DNA from 2 places in the Streptomyces sp. NPDC127114 genome. Region 2 is predicted to be linked to the other one. Evidence: riboswitches for the same ligand, from Rfam matches in the RefSeq annotation. Region 2 holds a riboswitch; the other holds the start of a gene.
What was found. Region 2 has a riboswitch for cobalamin ahead of ACFVGS_RS05210 (CbtB-domain containing protein). Riboswitches for the same ligand answer to the same signal wherever they lie in the genome.

Region 1 (14,279 bases), on a different contig from region 2:
CCTGCTGGAGGAGCTCGCGGGTGCGGGTGACCGCGTCGGCGGAGCCGACGGAGAAGCGGGTGGTGAGGACGGAGGCGTCGTACAGCTCGGGGACGAAGCCCTCGTCGAGGTTGCGCAGGCCGTAGACGAGGTCGTCGTAGCGGGGTTCCGCGGCGACGATCTTGACGTCGGGCTTGTGCTCGCGCAGGTAGCGGCCGACGCCCATGAGCGTGCCCGTCGTTCCCAGGCCCGCCACGAAGTGGGTGACGGAGGGCAGGTCGGCGAGGATCTCGGGGCCCGTGGTGGCGTAGTGGGCTCCGGCGTTGGCCGGGTTGCCGTACTGGTAGAGCATGACCCAGTCCGGGTGCTGCTCGGCGAGCTCCTTGGCGACCCGTACGGCCGTGTTGGAGCCGCCGGCGGCGGGCGAGGAGATGATCTCGGCGCCCCACATGGCGAGCAGCTGGCGGCGCTCCTCGCTGGTGTTCTCCGGCATGACGCACACGATGCGGTAGCCCTTGAGGCGGGCCGCCATGGCGAGCGAGATGCCGGTGTTGCCGCTGGTGGGTTCGAGGATGGTGCAGCCGGGGGTGAGCCGGCCGTCCTTCTCGGCCTGCTCGATCATGTGGAGCGCGGGGCGGTCCTTGACCGAGCCGGTGGGGTTGCGGTCCTCCAGCTTGGCCCAGATGCGGACGTCGTCCGACGGGGAGAGCCTGGGCAGTCGGACCAGCGGCGTGTTGCCGACCGCCGCGAGCGGGGAGTCGTAACGCATGGGGATCCGGCCGCTCAGACCATCCCGCCGGCGACGGCCGGCAGGATCGTCACGTTGTCGCCGTCGGCGAGCTTGGTGTCGATGCCGTCCAGGAAGCGGACGTCCTCGTCGTTCAGGTAGACGTTGACGAAGCGGCGCAGCTTGTCGCCGTCGACGATGCGGGCCTCGATCCCGGCGTGGCGGGACTCCAGGTCGGCGAAGAGCTCGGCGAGGGTGTCACCGCTGCCCTCGACGGCCTTGGCGCCGTCGGTGTAGGTGCGGAGGATGGTCGGGATGCGGACCTCGATGGCCATGGCGTGGGCTCCTGTCGGGAGGTGCGGGGCAGGTGGCGTGGTGGGCGCGCGCGTGGGGCCCCCGCGCGGCAGGGGGTCGTGCTGAGGTGCGCTCGGGCCGGTCGTTCAGAGCGCAGCGCGGGAAGGACACATCGCGCTGGCGAGACGGCACAGGTCGACGTGCAGGCGTGCCACGAGCAGCAGGGCGGTGCTCGGCGTCTCTTCGCTCACGTCGTGGGAAACCATGCGGTCATCGTATCGATTCCCGGTCCGGGTTTCGGAATGTGATCTCACATGGTGGACGGTTTGCGTTCGGCTGACGGACTCGGCAGATAAACGACAAGCGGGGTTCCGGTGCGCGGATGCGGGATGACCTCGGCTTCCACCCCGTAGACCGCCCGCAGGAGCTCCGGCGTCAGCACGTCCCCCGGCGGCCCCTCCGCGACCACTCTTCCGCGCCGCAGCACGTACAGGCGGTCGCAGTAGGCCCCGGCGAGGGTGAGGTCGTGCAGGGCGAGGAGGTTGCTGGTGCCCAAACGGCGGACGAGCCCGAGCACTTCGAGCTGGTAGCGGATGTCGAGGTGGTTGGTGGGCTCGTCGAGGACCAGCAGGGCCGGGTCCTGGACCAGGGCCCGGGCGACCAGCGCCCGCTGGCGTTCGCCGCCGGAGAGCCCGGGGTACGGGCGGTCGGCGAGGTGTCCGATGCCGACCCGGTCCAGGGCCGCGTCGGCCCGCGCCAGGTCCGCCGCGCTGTCGCCCTCCCAGAACCGCTTGTGCGGGGAGCGGCCGAGGGCGACCAGCTCGCGGACGGTCAGCTCGAACTCGGCGGCGCTCTCCTGCGGCACGGTCGCCACCCGCCGGGCCCGCGCCCGCGGCCCCATCGCCCGCAGGTCGTCCCCGTCGAGCAGGGCGCGCCCGGAGGTGGCGGCGAGGGTGCCGTAGACGCAGCGCAGCAGGGTGGTCTTGCCGCTGCCGTTGGGGCCGACGAGGCCGACGGTCTCGCCGGGCCGGACGACGAGGTCGGCCTCGCGCAGCCGGTCCTCGTACGACAGGGACTCCACGCGCAGCTCGGTCACAGGGCCGCTCCTTCGGGTCGGCGGCGCATCAGCCAGAGGAAGAACGGGCCGCCGGTGAGTGCGGTGAGGACGCCGACGGGGATGTCCTGCGGCGCGGCGACGGTACGGGCGGCCAGGTCGGCGAGGACCAGGGCGACCGCCCCGCCGAGCGCGGCGACCGGGAGCAGCCGGCGGTGCGGGGCGCCGACGACCGCGCGGGCGGCGTGCGGGACCATCAGGCCGACGAAGCCGACGGCTCCGCTCGCCGCGACGAGGACGGCGGTGACCAGCGAGGCGAGGACGAAGACGGCGGCGCGGAAGCGCGCGGTGTCCAGGCCGAGGACGGTCGCGCCCTCCTCGCCGACGAGCAGCAGGTCGAGCGGCCGGGCGAGGGTGAGGAGCGCGCCGATGCCGGCGGCGAGGACGGCCGCGGGCAGCACCAGGCTGTCCCAGCGGGCGCTGCCGAGGCCGCCGAGGGACCAGAACAGCGCCTCCTGGAACTGTTCGGGCCGGCCGGCGACGACCAGGAGCAGGGTGGTCAGCGCGGAGAGGATGTACGAGACGGCCACGCCGGCCAGGACGAGCCGCGGCCCGGTCATGGTGCCGCCGCGCCGGGCCAGGCCGTAGACGAGGACGAGGGCGAGCAGCGCGCCCGCGAAGGCACCGGCGGGCAGCGCGACGCTGGTGGTGATCCCGCCGCCGACGCCGAGGACGATCACGGCGACGGCTCCGGCGGAGGCCCCGGAGGAGATCCCGAGCAGGAACGGGTCGGCGAGCCGGTTGCGGACCAGGGCCTGCAGGACGGTGCCGACGACGGCGAGCCCGGCGCCGACGACCGCGCCGAGCAGCACCCGGGGCAGCCGGAGGTCGAGCACGATCGTCCGGTACGGCGAGGGCCCGGCCCGGCCGGTCAGGGCGTCGAGCACCTGGCCGGGCGGGACGCGGACGGACCCGAGCGCCAGCGAGGCCACGACGGCCGCCGCGAGCGCCAGGAGCAGTCCGGCGACCACGGTCGCGTACCGCTTCACCGGCCGGGGTGGAGCTGGGCGGCGAGCTTGCCGACGGCGGCGGGCGCCCGGACGCCGAGCACGGTGTCGGAGAGCGGCAGCACGGCGAAGCGGCGGTTCCTGATCGCGGGGACCTCGCGCAGGGCGGGGTCGTCGAGGAGGCGTCGCTTCTTCTGCTCGACGGTGGTGGTGCCGTAGTCGTAGATGACGACGACCTCGGGCCTGCGGGCGACGACCTGCTCCCAGGTGGCGTCGCCGAAGGTCTTGTCGAGGTCGGCGAAGACGTTGCGGCCGCCGGCCCGGGTGATCAGCTCGTTGCCGATGCCCTTGCCGCCGGCGGTGAACGCGGTCTTGTCGCCGCTGTCGTAGACGAAGACGGACACCGGCGGGGCGCCCTTGAGGCGCTGCTCGGTGGCGGTGAGGGCGGCGCGGGCCTCGCGGTTCCACTTCTCGGCGCGGTCGGCGACGCCGAAGGTGCGGCCGACCTCGCGGACCTCGCGGTAGAGGTCGTCGAAGGAGGTGGCGCCGGAGGGGCAGTACTCGGTGTTGAGCCGGGACTCGATGCCGGAGCGCTTCAGGTCGTCGCGGCCGCGGCCGGCCTTGGCGTCGAAGGCGGAGGCGTAACCGCCGTACACGAAGTCCGGGTTCGCGGCGAGCAGCGCCTCCTTGGAGGGGTACTCCTCGGCGAGGACCGGGACTGAGTCGTAGGCCTTCTTGTACGCGGGCAGGACCGCGTCGTCGAGGTAGGCGGTGCCGGCCAGTGACTTCTCCAGGCCGAGGGCGAGCATGACCTCGGTGACGTGCTGGTTCATGGTCACCGCGCGCTTCGGCGGGGCCTGGTAGGTGGTGGTCACCCCGCAGTTGGTGACGGTGTACGGGAAGCCCGGCGCGGCCTTGCCGGTGGGTGTGGTCCCGGGCGCCGGTGCGGAGCAGGCGGCGAGCAGGGGTACGAGGGCGAGCGCGGGCAGCAGCGGGCGGCGCCAGGTCACGGCGTTGGCCTCCTCCGGGGATTTCCACGTCCCCGATCGGTGGTGAGAAGGCGGCAGGTCAGTTCCTGGCTCGCGCCCCGGAGGGCCTGTCCGGCGGACAGACCTCGGGGGCGGTCACAGTGGCGGGACCGCGCCGGACTCGCACCGGCTTCCTGGGTCCTGCCGCCCTGAAAGGTCGGGCTCAGACTACTCGTAGGCCTCGACGATCTTGACCTCTTCCTCCTCCACGACGCCGTCGACGATCGTGTACGAGCGGAACTGGAAGGGGCCGGCGCCGTCGGTGTCGGCCGTGGAGACGAGGACGTAGTGCGCCTGCGGCTCGTTGGCGTAGGAGATGTCCGTCCGGGACGGGTAGGCCTCGGTCGCCGTGTGCGAGTGGTAGATGATCACGGGCTCCTCGTCCCGGTCGTCCATCTCGCGGTAGAGCTTCAGCAGGTCGCCGGAGTCGAACTCGTAGAAGGTGGGCGAGCGCGCCGCGTTCAGCATGGGGATGAAGCGCTCGGGGCGGCCCGTGCCGACCGGCCCCGCGACCACGCCGCAGGCCTCGTCGGGGTGGTCCGCGCGGGAGTGTTCCACGATCTGGTCGTACAGGGCTCGGGTGAGGGTCAGCATGCCGACAGGATAAGCAGACGGGCCGCCTCGTATCGAGGTTCGATACGAGACGGCCCGGATGCTGAGACCTTGCAGGTCGGAGGCGTTACGACCGCTTGGCGAAGGCGGCGCCCTCGGGGTTGCGGGCCTTGAGGACCAGGTAGGCGACGCCGAGGAGCAGGCCCCACAGCGGCGCGCAGTACAGCGAGACGCGCGCACCCTCGTCGATGCCCATCATGACGATGACCATGCCGATGAAGGCGAGGGCGAAGAGGCTGGGCCAGATGCCGCCGGGCGCCTTGAAGGAGGACTCGGGCAGCTCGCCGCGGTCGGCCTTGAGGCGGTAGCGGACGTGGCAGGCCAGGATCATGATCCAGGCCCACATGCCGGAGATGGTGGCGAAGGAGACGACGTAGTTGAACGCGTCGCCGGGCCACTGGTAGTTGATCCAGACGCCCACCATCATCAGCGCGGCCGAGAAGGTGGTGCCGACGAGCGGGGTGCCGCTCTTCGTCAGCTTCGTGAAGAACTTCGGTCCCTGGCCGTTGAGCGCGAGGTCGCGCAGCATGCGGCCGGTGGAGTACATGCCGGAGTTGCAGGACGAGAGCGCGGCCGTCAGGACGACGAAGTTGACGACGGCCGCACCGATGCCGAGGCCCATCTTCTCGAAGGCGGCGACGAACGGCGAGACGCCCGGCTTGAACTCGGTCCACGGGACGACCGACAGGATCATGATCAGCGCGCCGACGTAGAAGACGGCGATGCGCCACGGCACGGTGTTGATGGCCTTGGGCAGGACGGTCTTCGGGTCCTTGGACTCGCCCGCGGTGACGCCGACCAGCTCGACGGCGAGGAAGGCGAACATGACCATCTGGAGGGTCATGAGGGTCGAGCCGATGCCGTTCTCCCCGGCGAAGAAGCCGCCGAGGTCCCACAGGTGGGTGATCGAGGCGGTGTCGCCGGCGTCGGAGAAGCCGAGGGTGAGGATGCCGGCGCAGATCAGGATCATGCCGACGATGGCGGTGACCTTGACCATGGAGAACCAGAACTCCAGCTCACCGAAGAGCTTCACGGAGATCAGGTTGGCGCCGTAGAGGATCACGGTGAAGACGAGGGCGGAGATCCACTGCGGGATGTCCCACCAGTACGTCATGTAGGTGGCCGCGGCGGTGACCTCGGTGATGCCGGTGACGACCCAGAAGAGCCAGTAGGTCCAGCCGGTCACGAAGCCCGCGAAGGGGCCGATGAACTCCCGCGCGTACTCCGAGAAGGAGCCCGACACGGGGCGGTACATGAGGAGCTCGCCGAGCGCCCGCATGATGAAGAAGATGACGATGCCCGCGATGGCGTACGCGAGGATCAGGCTCGGTCCCGCGATGGAGATGCCCTTGCCCGCGCCCAGGAACAGGCCGGTGCCGATGGCGCCGCCGATCGCGATCATCTGGATCTGACGTGCGCCGAGTGCCCGGTGATAGCCCTCGCCGGCTGCGGTGTCCGCGGCCTCATTGCCGTCGTGCTGCTTGTCGACCTGCACTGAGGTCATGGTGGTGCGCCTTTCTCCATGCTGGTCCGCGCACCGGCCGCTGGGCCGTTCGTGCTGCGGATCAGGTCCTGATCCCCCCGGATGTGGATGGAGTGCCACCGGCGGTCAGCCGGTCAAAGCGCCCCCGGGGACAGGGGTGGCGTCCCCGGGTGGTCGTGAAGATTTATCACGGTGTTCACAGTGATCGGCGGGTACACGTGTGACCCGCGTCACTCGAAAATCCGGACAAGGAGGATTCAAGAGGGCAAGGAAGGCACTTGGATAACGTATTCGTTATCCGGATTTGAGCGTCCGCTGAGCGAACACCCGCCAGTAGGGGTGTTTTCCCGTGGCGCCGGAGGGACTTCCGCCGGACAGGCCCTACGGCATCAGGGTCTCGACGAGTGACTCCTGGAGCCCGCCGAGCCAGAGGTACGCCATCACCATCGGCTTGCGCGGATCGTCGTCCGGCAGCCGGTACAGCCCCTCGCTCTGGTCGTCGTCCGTGACCTCGAGCCGGGTGCCGATGGTCAGCCGCAGGTCGTTGAGCGAGCCGAGCCAGGCGCGGGACTCGTCCGCGGTGAGCTTGAGGACACCGCCGCCCTCGCCGGCCGCAGCCGAGGCGAGCGCGTCCAGGCTGCGCACGACGGAGAGCGCGTCGTCCCGCTTGCGGGCCCGCAGGTCGTTCTCGGTGTAGCGGCGGAAGTCCGCGGCCGCCTGCCGCAGCTCGTCGGTGTCGTCCCCGTACGCGTCGGGGAAGAGCCGGCGGAGCGCCGGGTCGGAGGGCGGCTCGCTGGGGCCCTCCGCGAACAGCGCGGCCAGCGGGTCCTCACCCTCGACCGGCTCGTCGCCGGGACCGATCAGCTCCATCAGCTGGACGGCGAGGGAGCGCAGGATGGAGATCTCGACCTCGTCGAGCGCGACGGCCGCGCCGCCGCCCGGGAGGGCTTCGAAGTGCCCCGCCATCAGCCGCGGTCCTGGGAGAGGGTCGCCCACAGACCGTAGCCGTGCATCGCCTGCACGTCCCGTTCCATCTCTTCACGGGTGCCGCTGGAGACCACCGCGCGGCCCTTGTTGTGCACGTCGAGCATCAGCTTGTGCGCCTTGTCCTTGGAGTAGCCGAAGTACGCCTGGAAGACGTAGGTGACATAGCTCATCAGGTTGACCGGGTCGTTGTGGACGATAGTCACCCACGGCACGTCCGGTTCGACGACGGCGGAGACCTCCTCGGCCGACTCGGTCCGCTCGATCTCGATAGGCGCAACGCTCACTCACACCATGCTGCCACCCCGACCGGCCGGTCGCACAAACGGGTCGCCCGCACGGCCGGGGTATTCGTCAGACTGACGAATAGTGCGGTACGCTCATCGCATGAACGCTGCGGACCTTGGGCTGCCGGTGGACGTGCCGTCGACCGCGCTCTTCACCGACCAGTACGAGCTGACGATGCTCCAGGCGGCCCTCAGGGCCGGTACCGCGGACCGCAGGTCCGTCTTCGAGGTCTTCACCCGCCGGCTGCCCGAGGGGCGGCGCTACGGCGTGGTGGCGGGCGTCGGACGGGTCCTGGACGCCGTCGAGAACTTCCGCTTCGACAACGGCGTGCTCGGCTTCCTGCGCGAGCGCGGCATCGTCGACGAGCCGACCCTCGAATGGCTCGCCCGCTACCGCTTCTCCGGCGACATCTGGGGCTACCCCGAGGGCGAGGTGTACTTCCCCGGCTCGCCCCTCCTGCGGGTCGAGGGCTCCTTCGCCGAGTGCGTCCTCCTCGAGACCGTGATCCTGTCGATCCTCAACCACGACTCCGCGATCGCCGCCGCCGCCTCCCGGATGTCCTCCGCCGCGGGCGGCCGCCGGCTGATCGAGATGGGCGCCCGGCGCACCCACGAACTGGCCGCCGTCGCCTCCGCGCGCGCCGCCTACGTCGGCGGCTTCGACTCCACCTCCGACCTCGCCGCCGGCTTCCGCTACGGCATCCCGACCGTGGGCACCTCCGCCCACGCCTTCACGCTGCTGCACGACACCGAGCGCGACGCCTTCCGGGCCCAGGTCGACTCGCTGGGCCGCGGCACCACGCTCCTGGTCGACACCTACGACGTGACCGAGGCCGTCCGGGCCGCCGTCGAGGTGGCCGGGCCCGAGCTCGGGGCCGTCCGGATCGACTCCGGCGACCTGCTGCTCGTCGCCCACCGGGTGCGGGCCCAGCTCGACGAGCTCGGCGCGACGGACACCAAGATCGTGGTCACCTCCGACCTCGACGAGTACGCCATCGCCTCGCTCGCGGCCGCGCCGGTCGACGCGTACGGCGTCGGCACCCAGCTGGTCACCGGCAGCGGCCACCCGACCTGCTCCATGGTCTACAAGCTGGTCGCCCGGGCCGTCTCGGCCGACCCGAAGGCCCCGCTGGTCCCCGTCGCCAAGAAGTCCGTGGGCGGCAAGGCCTCCGTCGGCGGCCGCAAGTGGGCCGCCCGCCGGGCCGACGCCGCCGGCGTCGCCGAGGCGGAGGTCGTCGGCACCGGCCCGGTCCCGCCGGAGCTGGTCGACCGGCAGCTGCTGGTGGAGCTGGTCAAGGGCGGCGACGTGGTGGCCCGCGAGCCGCTGGAGGCCGCCAGGTCCCGGCACATCGCGGCCCGCGCCGCGCTGCCGATGTCGGCGGTCCAGCTGTCGCGCGGCGAGCCGGTCCTGCCGACCGAGTACCTGTAGCACCCGTAACGCCCCAGAGCGCCCCCTCCCGAAGGGAGGGGGAAGTCTCTAGGCTCGAATCCGACCCACGGCCGCCTCGCTAAGGACACCCGCCATGCACCGCGCATTGATCGTTGTGGACGTTCAGAACGACTTCTGCGAGGGCGGCAGCCTCGCGGTGGCGGGAGGCGCGGACGTCGCCGCCTCCATCACCGACCTGGTCAGCCAGGCCTCGGCCGGCTACCGGTTCGTCATCGCCACCCGCGACCACCACGTCGACCCCGGCGACCACTTCTCGGACCGCCCGGACTACGTCGCCTCCTGGCCGCGGCACTGCGTGGCCGGAACCGAGGGCGTCGGCTTCCACCCGAACTTCGCGCCCGCCGTCGCCAGCGGCGCGATCAGCGCGGTCTTCGACAAGGGCGCCTACGCGGCGGCGTACAGCGGCTTCGAGGGGCGCGACGAGAACGGCACCCCGCTGGCCGACTGGCTGCGCTCCCGGGACGTCACGGAGGTCGACGTGGTCGGCATCGCCACCGACCACTGCGTCCGGGCCACCGCCCTGGACGCGGCCCGCGAGGGCTTCCGCACCCATGTGCTGCTCGACCTGACCGCCGGGGTCGCGAAGGAGACCACCGACCGCGCCCTGGAGGAGCTGCGCGACGCGGGCGTGGAGCTGACCGGCAAGCCGGTCGTCGCCCCGTAGCCGGGCGCGGGTGCCCCGGACCGTGGGCCGCGGGCGCCCCGGGCCAGGGGCGTCTCAGGCCGCGGGGGCCTTCGGCAGGGACCGTACCGGGTGCCACAGCTCCTGGGCGGTGCTCCGCCACAGCAGCCCGTCCGGGTGGTGCAGCACGGCCGTGATCTCGTCCGGGGTGGGCGGCTCGGTGTTGCCGCGGAGGTAGACCGCGCGCAGGCCCAGGTTCCGCAGCCGGGTCAGGGCGCGGGCCCGGTTCGCCGCGTGCACCAGGAAGCGCACGGTGGCGCCGTCACCGGCCGGACTGGGCAGTCCTATGGCGACGACGACGCTGCCTCCGGGCAGTCTGCTGAACCCTCCGTTGGGCATGCGGAACCACTCCCCCGTGGAACTACTGTCAATAAGGTCGGGCGGCCGAGGCCGTAAGACGCACCTAAACACGATCGGCCGCCGCCCGCTAGAGGGCGACGGCCGATCATGCTCTGACCTGCGGTGATGCAGGAGAATTCGGTTTTACTTCACCGAGGGGCCGACCTGGACCGTGACGGTCTGGCCGTCCTTCGGCTCCTTGACGACCTGGATCTTGGTGTTGGTGTCAGTTACCTGGACACCGGCGCGCGGGTTCTCGGCGAACCAGTACACGCCCTTCTTGTCGTCGAAGACCGGGTTGCCGGCCTGCGAGGGGACCCACGCCGCGACGTTCTTCAGGTGCAGCTGGAAGCCGTCGGTGCGGGCGATGGTGAACGGCGAGTCGTAGGCCTGGACGCGGTTGCGCATCAGGCTGCCGTCACGGAACTTCAGCGGGCTCGGGTGCGAGTCGATCGGCAGGACCAGACCCTGGCCCGGGTGCTGGGAGGTGTTGTTGTCCTTCTGGGACAGGTCCCACTTCCAGATCAGCAGACCGTTCTGGTACGGGTAGTGCTCGACCCAGCTGGCCTTGTCGCCCGTGAAGCCGAAGTTGTACGGGCCGACCTTGAGGGTCTTGTCGTACGACACGTACTGGCGGTTCTCCGCGATGTAGTACTGCTCGTACTCCTTCGTGAAGCCCTTGCCGATGCGCTCGAAGCCCTTGGCGGTCCAGCCGTTGGCACCGTTCTCGGCGTTGTCCGAGAAGACGGTGGCGCCGTCGGCGGTCAGCGTGATGGCGTCGGCCACGAAGCCCTTGCCGCCCGCGCCGCCGTCCGTCTGGTAGCGGAAGCGCAGGTCGAACTTCTTGCCCGCGTAGGCGTTCAGGTCGTAGACCAGCTTCTGGTGCGCGCCGGAGACGTCGGTCAGCGCCGGGGCGCCGGACGCGTCGCGCGGGAGCGGCTTGCCGTCGGCGGTGCCGTCCACGGCGGTCCAGTTGGCGCCGCCGTCCGTCGACACCTCGGTGTAGAGGTAGTCGTAGTCCAGCTCGATGTCGTACCAGCCCTGGAGCTCCAGGGAGGCCGAGGTCTTGCCGGTCAGGTCGACGGGCCGGGTCAGGGTGTTCTTGAGGTCGTCACCCATGTTGCTCCACCACTGGGTGGCACCCTCGGCGGGGGCCACGATGTCGGTGGTGACGGCCTTCTTCGGCAGCTCGACGAGGAGCGCCTGCGGCAGCTTGGTGTTGTACGCCGCGACGCCCAGCTTGTGGGTGGTCTTGGTGCCGCGCTGCCAGTCGTTGACCTTGGCGTAGTTCAGCCAGCCGAGCTGGAGCTTGTCCCAGGCGTTCATGTCGCCCGGCATGTCGCCGATGGTGTCCTTGCCGGTGCCGAGCCAGGAACCGGAGGACATCAGGGTCCAGAAGCCGGTCGAGTTCTCGCCGCCCGCGGTGTCGTAGTGGTCCGGCAGACCGAGGTCGTGACCGTACTCGTGGGCGAAGACGCCGAGGCCGCCGTTCTCCGGCTGCATCGTGTAGTCGCCGACCCAGATGCCGGTGTTGCCGATCTGGGTGCCACCGGCCTTGTTGCCCTCGGGGCCGGTCTTGCCCGCGTCGGTGCCGTACGCGTACCAGCGGTGCGCCCACAGCGCGTCGGTGCCCTCGGCGCCGCCGCCGGCCGACTCGTCCTCGCCCGCGTGGACGATCTGGAAGTGGTCGATGTAGCCGTCGGGCTCGTTGAAGTTGCCGTCGGCGTCGAAGTCGTACCGGTCCCACTGGTCGTACTGCGCCAGGTCGGCCTTGATCTGGGCGTCGGTGCGGCCCTTGGCCTTCTGGTCGGCGGCCCAGGCGGTGACGCCGTCGCGGACGGTGTCCCAGACGTTGCCGCAGTTGTGCTGGCCGCAGTAGTTCGAGCCGTAGCGGGCCTCGTTGTACGGGACCTTGACCCAGTCGGTGACCGTGCCGTCGACCGAGTAACGGCCGGACGAGGTCTTCTCGTAGTAGGTCTTCAGGGACTCCTTCGGCTTGCCGTCCTTGTCCTTGCCGGTGCCGAAGTACAGGTCCTGGAAGTGCTGCCGGTCGTAGTCCGCCTGCCAGGCGGTCGAGTTGTCCTTCGACCGGTCGGGCTCGGCTATCTGGTTGTGCAGCGGGCCGGGCTGGCCGCCGTACTTCGGCTTCAGCTCGTCCGTGTCGTCGTCCTTGCGGTCGACGAGGGTGGTGTTGTCCACCTGGTCGCCGAACTCGACCAGGATGGTGAAGATCTTGTCGGTCTTCTCGCGGGCGAGCTCGACGTACTTCTTGTTGTCGAGCTTGACCACCTGGGAGCCGTTGCGGCGCTCGACCTTGGTCTCGCCGTTGAGCACCTGCTCGATGGCGGCCTGGCGCTGCTGCTCCTGCTGCTTGCTGAACGGACCCTCGAGGTCGTGGTCGACCGTGGTGGCGTCCACCGCGTTCGCCCTGGCCGCCGCTGCGGCGGCCGGCGCGGAGTCGTGGTCAGCGGCCCACGCGGTACCGAGGGTCGAGGCGGTGGCGGCCGTGGCGGCGAGCGCCACGACGATCGCGGACGTCCGGATCGCCCGTCGTCTGTTGTTCACTTGTTTCTGTCCTCCCCGGCGCACCTCGCGCGGCGGATCGGTGGTGGGGTGTCCGCCGAACGGGTGACGCGTCACAAGTGACGACATTCGACCGGAGTTGAAGCGGAAAAGACAGATCTTGACTTGGACAGGCCAACTGCACTATGCGGGAGTCGGTTTCCGATAGTCGAACATGGAACTAACTTTCGTCGGCCGCATATTCGGCGCGACTGTGCGCCCCTGCGCCCCCCGTGCATCGGCGACGTGGGTTAGGTCACGCTTACTTCCGGTGCGGCCGGGCATCCACCGTCGTAGAGTCGCACTCGCCACGCGCCCCGAGGGACGGTAACCGCCATGCAGCGACCGAACGCCGCACAGTACGCCTACGGTTCGGCCACCGTCGTGCTCTCGACCGTCGCCCTGCTGCTGCTCTCCGGCACCACCACGGCACTGGGCATCACGGCGATCTCCGCCGCGGGCCTGATGCTCGGGGTGCTGGTGGCGGTGACGATGCCGGTGCGGGCGCGGCACGTCAAGACCTCGGCCGCCACCGCTTCCTCCGGCCTCGGGAACGAGGAGATCCGGGTGCCCGCCGCGCCCGTGGGGGCCGGGGCGGACACCCGGATCGGTTCGTAACCGCGCGTCCCTTTCGGGAGGTTGGTGACCTCCGCGGTACGGCTACTGCGGTACGGACACCACCACCGTCTTGGCCGCCTTGTCGTGAAGGCCCTGCTTGTACGGCTTGTCCACGAGGATCAGGATCAGCAGGAGCAACGGCCACAGACAGGCGCAGCAGATCAGCGCGGGCAGCCAGAGCACGATCGCGCGGATGAGGGAGGCGTTCATCGGCGGCGGCGAGCCGTCGTTGAGCATCGCGACCCGCAGCTTCATCCACTTCTTGCCGAGGGTCTGCCCCTTGTTGGCGGTCATCACGGTGTCGTACGCGACGTACGCCACGATCGTGATCAGCTGGAAGACCAGCTGCCCGCCGCCGTTCAGGCTGTTGACGGTGTCGTCCCAGTCGCTGCCGTCGCCGGCGCGGTCGTACACCTTGAACGGGATGCCGATGATCGCGAGCGGCACGGCGACGATCAGCCAGTCGATGACACGGGCGGCGATGCGCTTGCCGGAGTCGGCGAGCGGCGGCATCCCGGCGAGCGGATCGCCGCCGTAGGGCCCGCCGCCGTACGGATCACCGCCGTACGGCCCGCCGCCCCCGCCGCCGTAGGGTCCGCCTCCGCCGCCGTAGGGCCCTCCGCCTCCACCGCCGTAGGACGGTGGGGGCGGTGGAGGTGACCCGTACGGGTTACCCGGCGGGGGCTGGTCGCCCGAGGGCGGGGGCTGCTCGCCCGACGGCGGGGGCTGGTCCGGCGGCCTCTTCCGGAAGGGGTCGTCGTCGGGCGGCTGACCTGGGGGCGGCGGCGGCTGATCGTTGCTCATGGGGGCAGTGCATCCCGGGCACGGGACCCCCGCAATCGATCGCCCGCCGTTCGGGGGACGGCGGGCGGGGGTGGACGGGCGGAGCGGTGGAGGGGTGGCTCAGCGGGCTACGAAGGTGCCGGCCGCCTTGTCGTGCCAGCACTGGCGCCAGGGCCGGTCGAACACGCACCAGAGGACGTTGAGCAGACCGATGCCGAGCAGCCCGAGCACCGCGTAGAGCAGCCAGCGGCGCAGCGCGGCGCCGAAGGTGGGCGGCTCGTGCGCCTCGATGTCCCGGACCTCGATCCCGCACAGCTTCTTGCCGAGCGTACGGCCCCACCGCGAGGTGGGCAGCGCCTCGTACAGCGTGCCGAGCACGAGGAAGGCGGC
Region 2 (14,279 bases):
CGTCGCCACCGAGGCCCACGCCTACCTGGCGCACGGCGGCCCGGCCAACCTCGGCCAGCTCGCCCGCTTCCTCTCCGACACGGTCCTCCTCACCGGCCACGGCTTCGAGGCCCCGGCGCCCGCCCCGACCTGGGGCCCGCTCGACCGGACCCCGAAGAGCACCGAGGGCCCCACGGTCGCCGTGCTCTACTACCGCGCCCACCACATGAGCGGCAACACCGCCTTCGTCGGCGCCCTCTGCGACGCGATCGAGGAGGCCGGCGGCCAGGCCAAGGCCCTGTACGTGGCGTCCCTGCGCGCTCCCGAGCCGGAGCTCGTCGACACCCTCCGCGCCGCCGACGCGATCGTCACCACCGTGCTCGCCGCGGGCGGCACCACTCCGGCCGACGCGCAGGCCGGCGGCGACGAGGAGGCCTGGGACGCGGGCGCGCTCGCCGCGCTCGACGTGCCGGTGCTGCAGGCCCTGTGCCTGACCGGATCCAGGTCGGCGTGGGAGGAGAACGACGAGGGCCTGTCGCCGCTGGACGCCGCCAGCCAGGTCGCGGTGCCCGAGTTCGACGGCCGGCTCATCACCGTCCCGTTCTCCTTCAAGGAGATCGACGAGGACGGCCTCCCGGCGTACGTGGCCGACGCCGAGCGCGCCGCCCGCGTCGCCGGCATCGCCGTACGCCACGCCCGCCTCCGGCACATCCCGAACGCCGAGAAGAAGCTGGCGCTCGTCCTCTCCGCGTACCCCACCAAGCACTCCCGCATCGGCAACGCGGTCGGCCTCGACACCCCCGCCTCCGCCGTCGCGCTCCTGAAGCGCCTCATCGCCGAGGGCTACGACTTCGGCCCGGTGGAGGACATCCCGGGCCTCGTCTCCGGCGACGGCGACGAGCTGATCTACGCCCTGATCGAGGCAGGCGGCCACGACCAGGACTGGCTCACCGAGGAGCAGCTGGCCCGCAACCCGGTCCGCATCCCGGCCGCCGACTACAAGCGCTGGTACGCCGAGCTGCCGCAGGAGCTGCGCGAGCAGGTCGAGGAGCACTGGGGCCCGGCGCCGGGCGAGATGTTCCTTGACCGCTCCCGCGTGGGCCGGGGCGGCGACCCCGAGGGCGACATCGTGCTCGGCGCGCTGCGCTGCGGGAACCTGCTCGTCCTCATCCAGCCGCCGCGCGGCTTCGGCGAGAACCCGATCGCGATCTACCACGACCCGGACCTGCCGCCGTCGCACCACTACCTGGCCGCCTACCGCTGGATCGCCGCCCGCGCCGAGGACGGCGGCTTCGGCGCCGACGCCATGGTGCACCTGGGCAAGCACGGCAACCTGGAGTGGCTGCCGGGCAAGAACGCGGGCCTGTCCGCCGCGTGCGGCCCGGACGCGGCGCTCGGCGACCTGCCGCTGGTCTACCCGTTCCTGGTCAACGACCCCGGCGAGGGCACGCAGGCCAAGCGCCGTGTGCACGCCACGCTCGTCGACCACCTGGTGCCGCCGATGGCCCGCGCCGACTCCTACGGCGACATCGCGCGCCTGGAGCAGCTGCTCGACGAGTACGCGCAGATCAGCAGCATGGACCCGGCGAAGCTGCCGGCGATCCGTGCCCAGATCTGGACCCTGATCCAGGCCGCGAAGCTCGACCACGACCTCGGCATGGCCGACCGCCCGGACGACGACGGCTTCGACGACTTCCTGCTGCACGTCGACGGCTGGCTGTGCGAGGTCAAGGACGCCCAGATCCGCGACGGTCTGCATGTCCTCGGCGGCGCCCCGGCCGGTGAGGCGCGGGTGAACCTGGTCCTCTCGATCCTGCGCGCCCGGCAGATCTGGGGCGGCACGCAGGCGCTGCCCGGTCTGCGCGAGGCGCTCGGCCTGGACGAGTCGGCCGCGACCCGTACGACGGCCGACGAGGCGGAGGCCAGGGCGCGCGAGCTGGTCGAGGCGATGGAGGCGGCGGACTGGGACCCGGCCGTCGTCGCGACCGTCGCCGCCGCGTACGGCCCGGAGGTCGCGGCCGTGCTCGACTTCGCCGCCGCCCAGGTCGTCCCGCGCCTCGCCGCCACGACCGACGAACTCGACCACGCCGTCCACGCGTTGAACGGCGGCTTCGTCCCGGCGGGCCCGTCCGGCTCGCCGCTGCGCGGCCTGGTGAACGTGCTGCCGACCGGCCGCAACTTCTACTCGGTCGACCCGAAGGCCGTGCCGTCCCGCCTCGCGTGGGAGACGGGCCAGGCGCTCGCCGACTCGCTGCTCACGCGCTACCGCGACGACAACGGCGAGTGGCCGACGTCCGTCGGCCTGTCCCTGTGGGGCACCAGCGCCATGCGCACCGCCGGCGACGACGTCGCCGAGGCCCTCGCGCTGCTGGGCGTCCGCCCGCTGTGGGACGACGCCTCGCGCCGCGTGAACGGTCTGGAGCCGATCCCGCTCGCCGAGCTCGGCCGCCCGCGCGTCGACGTGACGCTGCGCATCTCCGGCTTCTTCCGCGACGCGTTCCCGCACGTCATCGGGCTCCTCGACGACGCCGTACGGCTGGTCGCGGGCCTGGCGGACGAGTCCGCCGAGGACAACTACGTGCGCGCCCACGCCCAGGCCGACCTGGCCGAGCACGGCGACGAGCGCCGCGCCACCACCCGCATCTTCGGCTCCCGTCCGGGCACGTACGGCGCGGGTCTGCTCCAGCTGATCGACTCGCGCGACTGGCGCACGGACGCCGATCTGGCCGAGGTGTACACGGTGTGGGGCGGCTACGCGTACGGCCGCGGCCTGGAGGGCCGCCCGGCGCGGGCCGAGATGGAGTCGGCGTACAAGCGGATCGCGGTCGCGGCGAAGAACACGGACACCCGTGAGCACGACATCGCCGACTCGGACGACTACTTCCAGTACCACGGCGGCATGGTGGCGACCGTGCGCGCGCTGCGGGGCACGGCCCCGGAGGCGTACATCGGCGACTCCACGCGCCCGGAGACGGTCCGCACCCGCACGCTCGTCGAGGAGACCTCCCGGGTCTTCCGCGCCCGCGTGGTCAACCCGCGCTGGATCCAGGCGATGCGCCGCCACGGCTACAAGGGCGCGTTCGAGCTGGCGGCGACGGTCGACTACCTCTTCGGCTACGACGCGACGACGGGCGTGGTCGCCGACTGGATGTACGACAAGCTGACGCAGGAGTACGTCCTCGACCCGGAGAACCAGGCCTTCCTGAAGGAGGCCAACCCGTGGGCGCTGCACGGCATCGCGGAGCGGCTCCTGGAGGCGGAGTCCCGCGGCATGTGGGAGAAGCCCGACCCGGAGACGCTGGCGGCGCTGCGGCAGGTCTTCCTGGAGACCGAGGGAGACCTCGAAGGCGGCGCAGGCGGCGACGAGGACTGAGGTCCGGGGGCCGGCCGACGATCCCGGCCGCACGTGCGTGCGACTCGATGACGTGACCGGCGTGACCGGCGTGACCAGGGGTGGGGTGGTGGGCGTGCGTGCCCGCGGAGCTGTGACGGTGTCGGTGGTGCTCGGCCTGAGCCTGGCCCTGGGGGGCTGCTCGGGCTCGGGCTCCGACCCGGATTCCGGCGACGGTACGGGCAGGAAGCCGGGCGCCACCGGCTCCGCGACGCCCACCGGCTCGCCGAGGCCGTCGGCCACGCCGTCGGATGAGCCGTCGGCGGCGACGCAGACCGCGAAGCCGTCCGGCGCCCCGTCGGGACTCCGGACCCCGCCCTCCGTCGGCCGCTCGCCCAAGCCGTACCCGACGAGCGGGAAGACCGGCGTGACGGCGCGCTGACGGCCCGCCCCCTGGCTTTTCGTCAGGGGGCGACGCATTTCTCAGTTGTTCTAGTAGAGTGCGAATAACTAGAACTGAGGGAGGCCCTGGTCCCGTGAACCGTCTCCGTGTACTCGCCGCCGCGCCGTTCGTCCTCGCACTCGCCCTCCACCTGCTGCTCCTCGCCTTCTGGCGCGACCGGCTCCCCGACCCGCTGGCCACGCACTTCTCCGCCGGCGAGGGCGGCAGGGCCGACGGCTTCACCCCGCTCGCGGGCTACGCCGCCGTCAGCTCCGGGCTGCTCGTGGCCCTCGGGGCGGGCTGGACCCTGCTCGTCCGGCGCGCCGTGCTCTGGGGCGCCTGGGCCACCGCCGGTTTCATCGGCGGGCTGCTCGACCTGCTCCTGCGCGCCAACCTCGACGCCGCCGACGCTGCCGAGGTCACCACGCCGCTCGCCACCCTCACCCTCGCCGCGGGCATCGCGGCGCTCGCCGCCCTGGCCGGACGCGCGCTCACCGGACTCGTAACGGCGGAGCCGGTGGCGGCGTACGGCCGTGACGGCTCTGACGGCAGCGAAGTATCCGACGGCCGTGACGGCCCGTCGCGGGTGCCCCGGCTCGAACTCGGCGCGCACGAGATCGCCGGCTGGTCGCGCGACACCGGCTCGCGCGGGATGACCGCGCTCTCCACGGTGTTCGTCCTGGCGGGAGCCACCGCGCCGGTCCCCGCGGTGCTGTTCACGCCCTGGCCGTACGCCCTGATCGCCCTCGTCGGCCTGGCGGTCGGCGTGCCGGGCCTCGCGTTCTCGCGCGTCCGGGTCGCCGTCGACCGCCGCGGCCTGACGGTCACGCCCGCCCTGCTCTCCCGCCCCAGGATCCGGATCCCGCTCGACGAGATCACCTCCGCGACCGTCCACGACGTGGACGCCCTCGCCGAGTTCGGCGGCTGGGGCTACCGCACCCGCCCCCACCGCTCGGCCCTCCTCCTCCGCTCCGGCGAGGCCCTGTCCGTACGACGCGCCAACGGCTTCGCCTTCCTGGTCACCGTCCCGGACGCGGAAACGGCGGCGGCGCTGCTGAACGCGCTGGCGGCACGGGCACGGGCACGGGCGGGGGCGGGGGCGGGGGAGGACGGGGGGTCGGGTGAGGACGGTGGGTCGGGTGGATCGGATGGATCCGGTGACTCCGGTGGGTCCGGCCAGTCCGGCCAGTCCGGCAGGTCCGGCGCACAACGCGCCTCCGGCGCGCCAGGCGCCCCCGGCGCCCCCGACGCCCGTGGTGAGAGGATCTGACCGTGCTCTTCCGGGTCGACCCCGCCTCCTCCGTCCCGCTCGGCGACCAGATCGCCGCCTGCGTGCGCGGCGCCCTCGCCGACGGCAGTGCCGCTCCCGGCGAGCGGCTTCCCGCGGCGCGCGAACTCGCCGACTCGCTCGGCGTCAACGTCCATACGGTGCTGCGCGGTTACCAGCGGCTGCGTGAGGAGGGCCTGATCGAGCTGCGGCGCGGGCGGGGCGCCGTGATCATGCCCGGCGCGCAGGCGCCCGACCGCGCCCAGCTCGTCGAGCGGCTGCACGCCCTGGTCGCCGAGGCGCGCCGACTGGGCCTGACCGACGAGGAGTTCCTGGAGCTAGCCCGCGCCGGTCTCGGCTGACCCCGCCGGTCTCGGCTGACTCCGCCGGGCGCCGGCCCCGGTCGCGTACTACGGCAGCGGCGCGCCGAGCCGCAGGTTCCAGCGGCCGGATCGCCCGGACAGCTCGACGCACTGCAGCGGGCGTACGTCCAGCCGCCAGAACACCTCTTCGGGGGCGCCCAGCGCGTGGGCGACGGCCGCGCGGATCACGTCCGGTTCGGCCACCGCCCACACCGTCACCGATGCCGAGGCGTCCGTGTCCCGCGCGGCCGCCGGCGTGCCCAGCCCCTCCATCCACTCCGCGACCCGGGACCGCAGTTCCCGCAGCGACTCGCCGCCGTGCGGGGCGGCGGCCGGGTCGGCGAGCCAGGCGGCCACCGACTCCGGCTCCTCCACGCCGAGTTCGTCGAGGCGCCGTCCTCGCCAGCGCCCCATCGCGCAGCCCGCGAGCGCGGGCTCCGCCTCGTACGCGGACAGGCCCAGCGCCTCCGCCGTCGCCCGGCACCGCCCGGACGGCGAGCTCAGCACGCGTACCCGCGCGCCGAGGCACAACGGATCCAGGCCGTCCGGCGGCAGTTCCACGGGCCCCGCGTCGTCGAACCTGGCCTGGCGCAGGGCCGCGTTCACGGCGGGGGCGACCAGCGAGAGCCGAACGGTCGTGGGCGGGGCCATGGGTGATACATCCCTCAATTCATCGGGCGCTGCCTCATGCGCCCTTGGCGCGGAGTGTCCGGCGCGGTACGGTCAGTCGACATTTCCACAGAACGACGACGGCGAGACGGAAGTCCGGTGCAAGTCCGGCACGGTCGCGCCACTGTGAGCCGCCTCCAGCCCGCGAGGTGGCGAGTCAGACCCGACGACCGTCGTCGCGCACCACCGTATGGGACGCGCGTTCCCGAGGAGGTTCCACCATGGCCGAGGCCATTGCGTCGCCCGCCGTCACGTCCACCCCGTCCGTCGCCCCGGTCTCGCTGCCGGTCCGCGCGGTGCTCCCCTGGGCGGCGTTTATCGGCATCCTGGCGCTCGTCGCGCTGTACTTCGTCGGTGCCGAGCAGGGTGCCACCTCCCTGATCGCCGGCAGCGACGTGCACGAGTGGGTGCACGACGGTCGTCACCTGCTCGGTTTCCCCTGCCACTGAGGGGTAACCGCTCCATGTCTGCTCCAACCGCTCCTACGGGTTCGCTCGTAGGAAAGCTCCTGGTCCGCGGCATGCTCGCGGGCCTGATCGCCGGACTGTTCGCCTTCGCCGTCGCCTACGTCGCGGGCGAGCCGTCCGTCAACGCCTCGATCGCCGTCGAGGAGGCCGCCGCCAAGGCCGAGCACGCCACCGCGCACGACCACGGCGGAGGCCACGGCGCCGCCGAGGAGCCCGCCGAGGAGGAGATCGTCAGCCGGGACATGCAGTCCACGGCGGGTCTCGCCACCGGTGTCCTCGTCTACGGCGTCGCGCTCGGCGGCATCGCGTCCCTGGCGTTCTGCTTCGTCCTGGGACGGGTGGGCCGGTTCACCCCGAAGGCCACCGCGGCGCTCGTCGCGGCGGCGGCCTTCACCACGGTCTATCTGGTGCCGTTCCTGAAGTACCCGGCGACCCCGCCGGCCGTCGGCAACCCGGACACCATCGGGAAGCGCACCACGCTCTTCTTCCTGATGATCCTGCTGAGCGTGCTGCTCGGCATCGCCGCGGTCATCGCGGGCCGCCGGCTCGCCCCGCGCCTCGGCAACTGGAACGCGACCGTCGTCGCCGGCGCGGGCTTCGTCGCCGCGGTCGCGATCGCCTGCGCGTTCCTGCCCGCCAACGAGGACGCCGTGAAGCCCGACTTCCCGGCCGCCGTGCTGTGGGACTTCAGGCTCGCCACGCTGGGCATCCAGGCGGTCCTGTGGGCGGTCTTCGGACTCGCCTTCGGACTGCTCGCCCAGCGACTGCTCGCACCGGGGCCCGCCTCGGCGCAGGCGGTCCAGGCGACCGCTCCGGCCGCCTGATCCGGCACCGCCGGACCCGTAACGACGCGATCGGCCCCGTACCCCCTTCTCTTCTGCAGGGGTACGGGGCCGATCGCGTCGTCAGCCCAGCTCTCGTACGGGCGCACCCGCCAGCCACGCCTCGATGTCCTCGACCGCCTGGCCGAAGTAACGGCCGTAGTTGGCCTCGGTGACGTAACCGAGGTGCGGCAGCGCGAGCACGTTCGGCAGGGTCCGCAGCGGGTCGTCGGCGGGCAGCGGCTCGGTCTCGTACACGTCGAGCCCCGCCCCCGCGATCGTGCCCTCGCGCAGCGCCCGCAGCAGCGCCGCACCGTCCACGAGGCCCGCGCGCGAGGTGTTGACGAGGTACGCGCCCGGGCGCATCGCCGCGAGTTCCGGCTCGCCGATCAGTCCGCGGGTGCGGTCGGAGAGCACCAGGTGCAGCGAGACGACGTCGGCGGCGCCGAGCAGCTCGTGGAGGCTTCCGGCGCGCCGCACGCCGTGCTCGGCGGCCCGCTCGTCGGTGAGGTTCGGGCTCCAGGCGACCACGTCCATGCCGAAGGCGAGGCCGATCCGCGCCACCCGGCCGCCGATCTTGCCGAGGCCGACGAGACCGAGGACGCGGCCCGCGAGGTCCAGGCCCACCGTGGACTGCCACGGCCCGCCCTCGCGCATCGCCCGGCTCTCCGTGTGCACCTGCCGGGCCAGCCCCAGGATCAGCGCCCAGGTCAGCTCGGTGGGCGGCTCCGAGCCGCTGGCCGTACCGCAGACGACGACGCCGCGGGCGCGGGCGGCGGTGACGTCGATCGAGGCGTTGCGCATGCCGGAGGTGACGATCAGCCGCAGCCGGGAAAGCCGGGCGAGGAGGCCGGCGTCGAGCGGGGTCCGCTCGCGCATCACGACGAGGATCTCGCAGTCCTCGACGGCGGCGACGAGGGCGTCCCGGTCGGTGAGGTGCTCGCGCAGGACGCGGACGTCGACCCGCCCGTCGAGCGGGCTCCAGTCGGCGGAGGAGAGGGCGACGCCCTGGAAGTCGTCGAGGACGGCACAACGCAGCTTCATGCAGCGCATGATCGCGCACGGCGGTGCGCCCCGGGCGGGCGGGGTGCGGCGGGGGACACTGGCGCGCATGAACGACGAACGATCATGCGACGGCGGGGCGGTCTTCCGGACGACGGGCGGCGAGGTGAGGGGCAGGGCGGCCGTCGACGGTGTCACCGCCGTGCTCGGGATCCCTTACGCCGCACCGCCGTTCGGCGACCGCCGGTTCCGGGAGCCGCAACCGGCGGCGGCCTGGGAGGGGGTGCGGGACGGCACGGAGTTCGGGCCGATCGCGCCCCAGTCGGCGGAGCTGCCGGGAGCACCCGTGTGGCGGCCCGGCGACGAGGACGTCCTTACCGTCAACATATGGACGCCCGCGCCGACGCCGGTATGCGGGCCCGGGCCGGCAGGGGCGCCCGCGCCCATGTCCGGGCCCGCGCCCGGCCCTTCGCCCGCCCTGGCGGAGGGCGGCGGCGCGGCGCTGCCCGTCCTGTTCTGGATCCACGGCGGCGCGAACACCTTCGGCTCCTCCGCGCAGCCCGACTTCGACGGGACGGCGCTGGCGCGCGCCGGACTCGTGGTGGTCAGCTGCAACTACCGGGTCGGCTTCGAGGGCTTCGGCCACGTGCCGGGCCGCCCCGACAACCGCGGACTCCTGGACCAGGTGGCGGCCTTGCGCTGGGTGCGGGAGAACGTGGCGGCCTTCGGCGGCGATCCGGGGAACGTCACCGTGGCCGGGCACTCGTCGGGCGGAGCCTCTGCGGTCTGCCTGATGGCGATGGGTGCGGGCGGCAAGTCGACTGCGGGTGCGGGTACGGGTGCGGGTACGGGTACGGGTTCGGGTACGGATATGGCTGGGGACGCGGGCACGGGTGCGGGCACGGCTGCCCGGGGCCTGTTCCGGCGGGTCATCGCCCACAGCGTGCCCGGCGTGTTCTACACGGTCGAGCTCGCCGCGGCGGTCACCGCGCGCGTCGCTGCCGAGGCCGGAGTCGCACCGACGGCGGAAGGACTGTCGTCCGTGCCGCCCGAGGCGCTGGTGGCCGCCTCCGACAGGACCGCCGCGGGCTGCGCGAAGGATCCGGTGACGCCGATCCACGCCTGCGCTCCGGTGATCTTCCAGCCGGTCGTCGACGGCGCGGTGCTGCCCGCCTCCGTTGCGGCGGCCAGGACGGCGCCGGACGTGGACCTGCTCGTGTGCCACGCCCTGGAGGAGCAGTGGTTCCTCCACAGGGTGGGCGCCGTACGAGGACTCACGACGGAGGCCGAACTGGCGGCCTTCGTCCAGGACCTGGAACTCCCCTCCCGACTGGTCGACGGCTACGGGGCACTGATGCCGGACGCCCCGGTGCTCGACCGCTTCCTCGCGCTCTTCGGCGACGCGCAGTTCGCCGAGTACACCACCCGCCTCGCCGAGCGGCACGCGAGGGACGGCGGCCGCGCCCACCTGGCCCGTTTCGCCCGCCGACGCGAGGGAGCCAGGCCCTGGCACACGGCGGACGTCCCCTTCGCCTTCGGCAACCTCGACGTCGCCGGCGCCGACTTCCTCGTCGGCGGCGCTCCCGACGCCGACGACCGCGCCCTGTCCGACCGGATGCTCCGCGCCTGGGCCGCCTTCGCGGCCACCGGCGACCCCGGCTGGCCGCCGGTCACCGCCGAGAGGACGCCGGTCCGCTCCTGGGCCGTCCCCGCCGACCGCCTGAGCGACGGCGACCCGTCGCCGTTCCGCGCCCTGTGGCAGGACGTCGAGTTCGCCCCGCACCGTCCGCACATGCGGCACCGCACGCGACAGGATCGGTGAACCGGGCCCGGTCCCGCGCTGCCCGGCCGGCTCCCGCCCGTACAGCCCGTACAGCCCATCCGGACGTGCGCTCGCGCCGTCCGACCACGGAAATGGAAGGCAGGCAGGCAAGGCAAGGCAAGGCAGGCATGGCAGGCAAGCCCAGACCCAGGAGCGCTCATGAGCAGCCAGGACGGGAAGCCGGAGGACGGGAGACCGGCCGAGGGGAAACCGGCGGCCTCGACGGCAGGCTCGACGGGAGGCTCGAAGGCGGGCTCGGCGGCGGGCAGGTGGGCACGGATCGTCTCCTCCGCGGTCCTCCTGGTGCTCACCTGCGTGCTGGTGCCGGTCGCGCTGCTCACCGTATGGGTGCACGACATCGCCCTCGACACCGACCGGTACGTGGAGACGGTCGCCCCGCTGGCGAGCGACCCCGACATCGAGGCGGCGGCCGTCCACCGCATCACCCAGGCGGCCGACGTACGCGTCGACGGTCCGCAGGTCATGGCGGACGTCGCCGCCTGGCTGAAGAGCCAGGGGCTGCCGCCGCGCGCCGCGGACGCGGTGATGAAGCTCGGCCCCCAGCTCGACTCGGCCGTCGACGGCGCCGTCGAGAAGGTCGCCACGCGCTTCGTGGAGAGCGACCGCTTCGAAACGGTGTGGACGACCGCCAACCGGGCGGCCCACGGCGCCGTCGTGCACGCGCTGACCGGGCAGGGGCGCGGCGCGGTCGGCGTGGACGACGGCACGGTCACCCTCGACATCGGCGAGGCCGTGGACCGCGTCAAGGAGGAGCTGGTCGACGCCGGCGTGGCACCGGCCGGCAAGATCCCGGACGTCGACAAGCAGATGGTGCTCTTCCAGTCCGACAAGCTCGACAAGATCCGCGACCTGGCGCACGCGCTCGACGTGGTGGGCAACTGGTTCCCCGTGATCGTCGTCGTGATCGGCGCGGTGGGCGTCCTGCTGGCGCACAAGCGGCGGCGGGCGCTGGCCCGCACCGCACTGGGAGCCGCCTTCGCCTGCCTGGTCGTGGTCATCGGCCTGGTCGTCGCCCGCCGCTACTACCTCGACCACCTCCCGTCACAGGTCCAGTCGGAGGCGGCCGCGGCGTCCGTGTTCGACACCCTGCTGCACTTCCTGCGGGTCGCGCTGCGCACGGCGATCGTCCTCGGCGTCGTCATCGCCCTCGGCGCCTATCTGGTCGGCCCCGGCCGACTGCCCGTGGCGGTACGGGGAGCCGCGGAGCGCACCGCGGACTCCGCCGCCACCTGGGGATACGTCCACCACGTTCGGACCGGCCGGGCAGGGGTCTGGACGCAGGCGAACCGGCGGTGGATCACGCTCGGCGCCCTGCTGATCGTGGCGCTGCTCTTCGCGCTCTGGAACCACCCCACGGCGCTCACCATCCTGCTCCTCGTACTGATCCTGCTGGCCGTCCTCGCGGTGATCGCCCTCCTGGCGGCGAGCGGCCGCGCCACGGCAGACGCCGAGCGCCTGGCGCCGCCACGCCCGGAGGGCGATGCCTGAGGCGAGGCCGGAGGCGCGAGGGAGGCCCGTTGAGCGGGGAGGCCCGTTGAGTGGGGCCGATTCCGGCGGAGGCCGCGATAGGCGGCGGGCCGAGCCCGACCGCACCGACGGGCCTGACCGCACGAGCGAGCTCAGCGAGGCCGGCGAGGCGAGCGAGGCCAGTGAGGCGAGCAGAGCCCGCGAGGCAAGCGAGGCAAGCGAGGCAAGCGAGGCAAGCGAGGCCAGTGAGGCCAGCGAGGGCAGTGAGGCGAGCAAGTCCCGCAAGTCCCGCGAGGCCCGCGTGGCCCGCGAAGCCCGCTGGACCGGCCGGACCGGGGCGGCCCTGGCCGCGGTCCAGCGGACGCCGGTCGTCGGCCGGGTCGTCACCCGGCTGGCCCGCGTGAACACGATGGAGGCCGCCGCGCGCCTGGCCGCCCAGACGTTCCTGGCGGCGCTGCCGCTGCTGATCGTCGTGGCCGCGTTCGCGCCGCAGAGCGTGAAGGACCTTCTGGTCGACACCGTCCGCTCCTTCATGGGAGACAAGGTGCCGACCGACGACATCGAGCGGGTGCTGACCGCGAACGGCCAACTGAGGGGCAGCATCGGCGTGGCCGGCGTGATCGTCATGCTGATCTCGGCGACGGCACTCAGCCGGGCGCTCCAGCAGGTCTGCGAGCGCTGCTGGGACCTGCCCAAGGGGGGCGCCCGCCTCACGGCCTGGAGGTGGCTGGTGTGGATCCTGGGCTGGCTGGTGGTCATCGTCTTCCAGTCGGCGATCCGCCACGGCTTCGGCGCCGGAACCGCCGTCGGTGTGCTGGTCTCCGTGGTGACGTCCGTGGCGCTGTGGTGGTGGACGCAACACCTGCTGCTGGGCGCGCGGATCGGCTGGGCACCGCTGCTGCCGGGCGCACTGCTCGCGGGCGTCGCGATGACGGCCTTCGGCTACGTCTCGCCCCTCGTGATGCCGCAGGCGCTGGAACAGAGCCAGGAGCACTACGGTCCCCTCGGCTACGTGTTCACGTTCCTCTCCTGGCTCATCGCGGGCGGCTGCGTGATCGTCGTCTGCGTGGCGGTGGGTCAGGTCGTCGCGTCCTCGGGCCCGTTCCGCGGACGGCTGGGAACGCCCGTGCCCGGAGACACCGCGCGGCCCGCCGCCGACGGGAGGACCACGGAAGCGGACCGCTGAACCCGGGCCCGCACGCACGGCGCTCTTCCGCCCGCCCGTCGCTATCGTGGACGCGGGAGACGTACGAAGACGTGCGGGGGTGGGCCGGTATGGGGACCTGGGCGACGTACGAATGCCGGTGTGGCCACCCGCGCTACCGCCATGACGCCCCCCGCTTCTCGGGCCCCTGCTCGGACTGCGCGTGCGAGTCCTTCGCGACGCCGCCGCCGGGTCCCGGCTACTGGGATCCCGAGCCGTCGGCACCCGAGCCGGATCGCACACCGCATCCCTCGTGCCCGCTTCAGGACCCGGACTGCATCGGCTTCCATGACCTCGGCGCCTGAGGTCCGGGCGCCTGAAGAGCCGTCGGCTCCGGCGGACCGGCACGCACCGACGACCCCTCAGGGAGACTCCGCGCCCATGCCCCCGACCCACCTGGCCGGCCCTCACCTGGCCCTGCGCGACATCGACCCCGGGGACACCGACGCGCTCCTGGCGGTCTACGGCGACCCCGAGGCCACCCGGCACCTCAGCTTCGAGCCCCGTACCCCCGAGCAGGTCCAGACGATCGTCGACCGGTCCGTCGCCTCCGCCGAGGACACCCCGAGGACCGAGTACTGCCTTGCCGTCACCCGGCTCGGCGACCCCCGGCTGATCGGCTGCGCCCGCCTGGCGACCGAACCCCAGCGGGCGGCCGCCATCGGCTTCGCGCTGCACCCGGCCGAATGGGGCAGGGGCCTGGGCACGGAGACGGTCCGCCTGCTCTGCGCGCTCGGCTTCGAGGAGCTGGGCCTCCACCGCATCTGGGCGGCCCGCGCACCCCTCAACGAGGCGTCGGCACGAACCCTGCTGAGGGCGGGCATGACGGAGGAAGGCAGGATCCGCGACCACGTGTTCGTACGAGGGGTATGGCGGGACTCGATCACGTACTCGATCCTGGAACACGAGTGGACGAAGCCGTGACCGCGGCCGAACGCCGAAGGCCATGCCTTCGAGGACGCCTTTAGAGACGCGTTTAGGGACGCATTCAGGGACGCCTCTTTCGACGCGGGCACCGGCTCACGGGATGCCCCGCTATCAGGGCACCCGCACAGGGCCGACGGTGCAGTCCACCACGGAGGCTTCGGCACCGCCGCCCGTCATGACGAAGGCCAGCTCGCCGCCTTCGTACGGCGCGCCGACCATGACGGCCTCGCGCAGTCCGGCGGCGGGGAACGGCACGCGGCCGTCGACGGTGCAGACGTCGGCGGTGTCGACGTCATCGGCTTCATCGACGTCATCGAGATCGTCGACGCCGCCGGCCTTGCCGTGCTCACCCGCGCCGGTGGACACCGGCAGGCAGACGCACGAGAACAACGGCCTGCGCCCGGCCGTGTCGTCCGCGGCGTACACCCAGCTCCGGCCCTTGCGGTCCCAGCGCTTCAGCACCCGCAGGGCGGGCACCTCTCCGCGACGCAGCGCCGC

Region 1: it holds a riboswitch for cobalamin, as region 2 does, so the genes downstream of both, ACFVGS_RS12470 (ABC transporter substrate-binding protein) here and ACFVGS_RS05210 (CbtB-domain containing protein) in region 2, are expected to answer to the same signal.

What each region holds. Positions count from the first base shown of each region.
Region 1 covers NZ_JBHXTJ010000009.1:119,595-133,873, forward strand. The annotation lists gene ACFVGS_RS12445 (PLP-dependent cysteine synthase family protein) at 1-748, opposite strand, end outside; gene ACFVGS_RS12450 (MoaD/ThiS family protein) at 763-1,041, opposite strand; gene ACFVGS_RS12455 (putative leader peptide) at 1,147-1,266, opposite strand; gene ACFVGS_RS12460 (ABC transporter ATP-binding protein) at 1,311-2,096, opposite strand; gene ACFVGS_RS12465 (FecCD family ABC transporter permease) at 2,093-3,103, opposite strand; gene ACFVGS_RS12470 (ABC transporter substrate-binding protein) at 3,100-4,071, opposite strand; cobalamin riboswitch at 4,110-4,280, opposite strand; gene ACFVGS_RS12475 (Mov34/MPN/PAD-1 family protein) at 4,258-4,683, opposite strand; gene ACFVGS_RS12480 (amino acid permease) at 4,769-6,205, opposite strand; gene ACFVGS_RS12485 (DUF2017 domain-containing protein) at 6,566-7,150, opposite strand; gene clpS (ATP-dependent Clp protease adapter ClpS) at 7,150-7,455, opposite strand; gene ACFVGS_RS12495 (nicotinate phosphoribosyltransferase) at 7,556-8,884, shown strand; gene ACFVGS_RS12500 (isochorismatase family protein) at 8,979-9,569, shown strand; gene ACFVGS_RS12505 (hypothetical protein) at 9,624-9,926, opposite strand; gene ACFVGS_RS12510 (immune inhibitor A domain-containing protein) at 10,071-12,491, opposite strand; gene ACFVGS_RS12515 (hypothetical protein) at 12,825-13,106, shown strand; gene ACFVGS_RS12520 (RDD family protein) at 13,149-13,910, opposite strand; gene ACFVGS_RS12525 (RDD family protein) at 14,010-14,279, opposite strand, start outside.
Region 2 covers NZ_JBHXTJ010000003.1:285,196-299,474, reverse strand. The annotation lists gene cobN (cobaltochelatase subunit CobN) at 1-3,352, shown strand, start outside; gene ACFVGS_RS05230 (hypothetical protein) at 3,447-3,752, shown strand; gene ACFVGS_RS05225 (hypothetical protein) at 3,847-5,022, shown strand; gene ACFVGS_RS05220 (GntR family transcriptional regulator) at 5,025-5,381, shown strand; gene ACFVGS_RS05215 (histidine phosphatase family protein) at 5,430-6,032, opposite strand; cobalamin riboswitch at 6,096-6,236, shown strand; gene ACFVGS_RS05210 (CbtB-domain containing protein) at 6,272-6,499, shown strand; gene ACFVGS_RS05205 (CbtA family protein) at 6,514-7,341, shown strand; gene ACFVGS_RS05200 (D-2-hydroxyacid dehydrogenase family protein) at 7,423-8,382, opposite strand; gene ACFVGS_RS05195 (carboxylesterase/lipase family protein) at 8,450-10,162, shown strand; gene ACFVGS_RS05190 (hypothetical protein) at 10,322-11,671, shown strand; gene ACFVGS_RS05185 (YhjD/YihY/BrkB family envelope integrity protein) at 11,718-12,836, shown strand; gene ACFVGS_RS05180 (GNAT family N-acetyltransferase) at 13,236-13,778, shown strand; gene ACFVGS_RS05175 (hypothetical protein) at 13,893-14,279, opposite strand, start outside.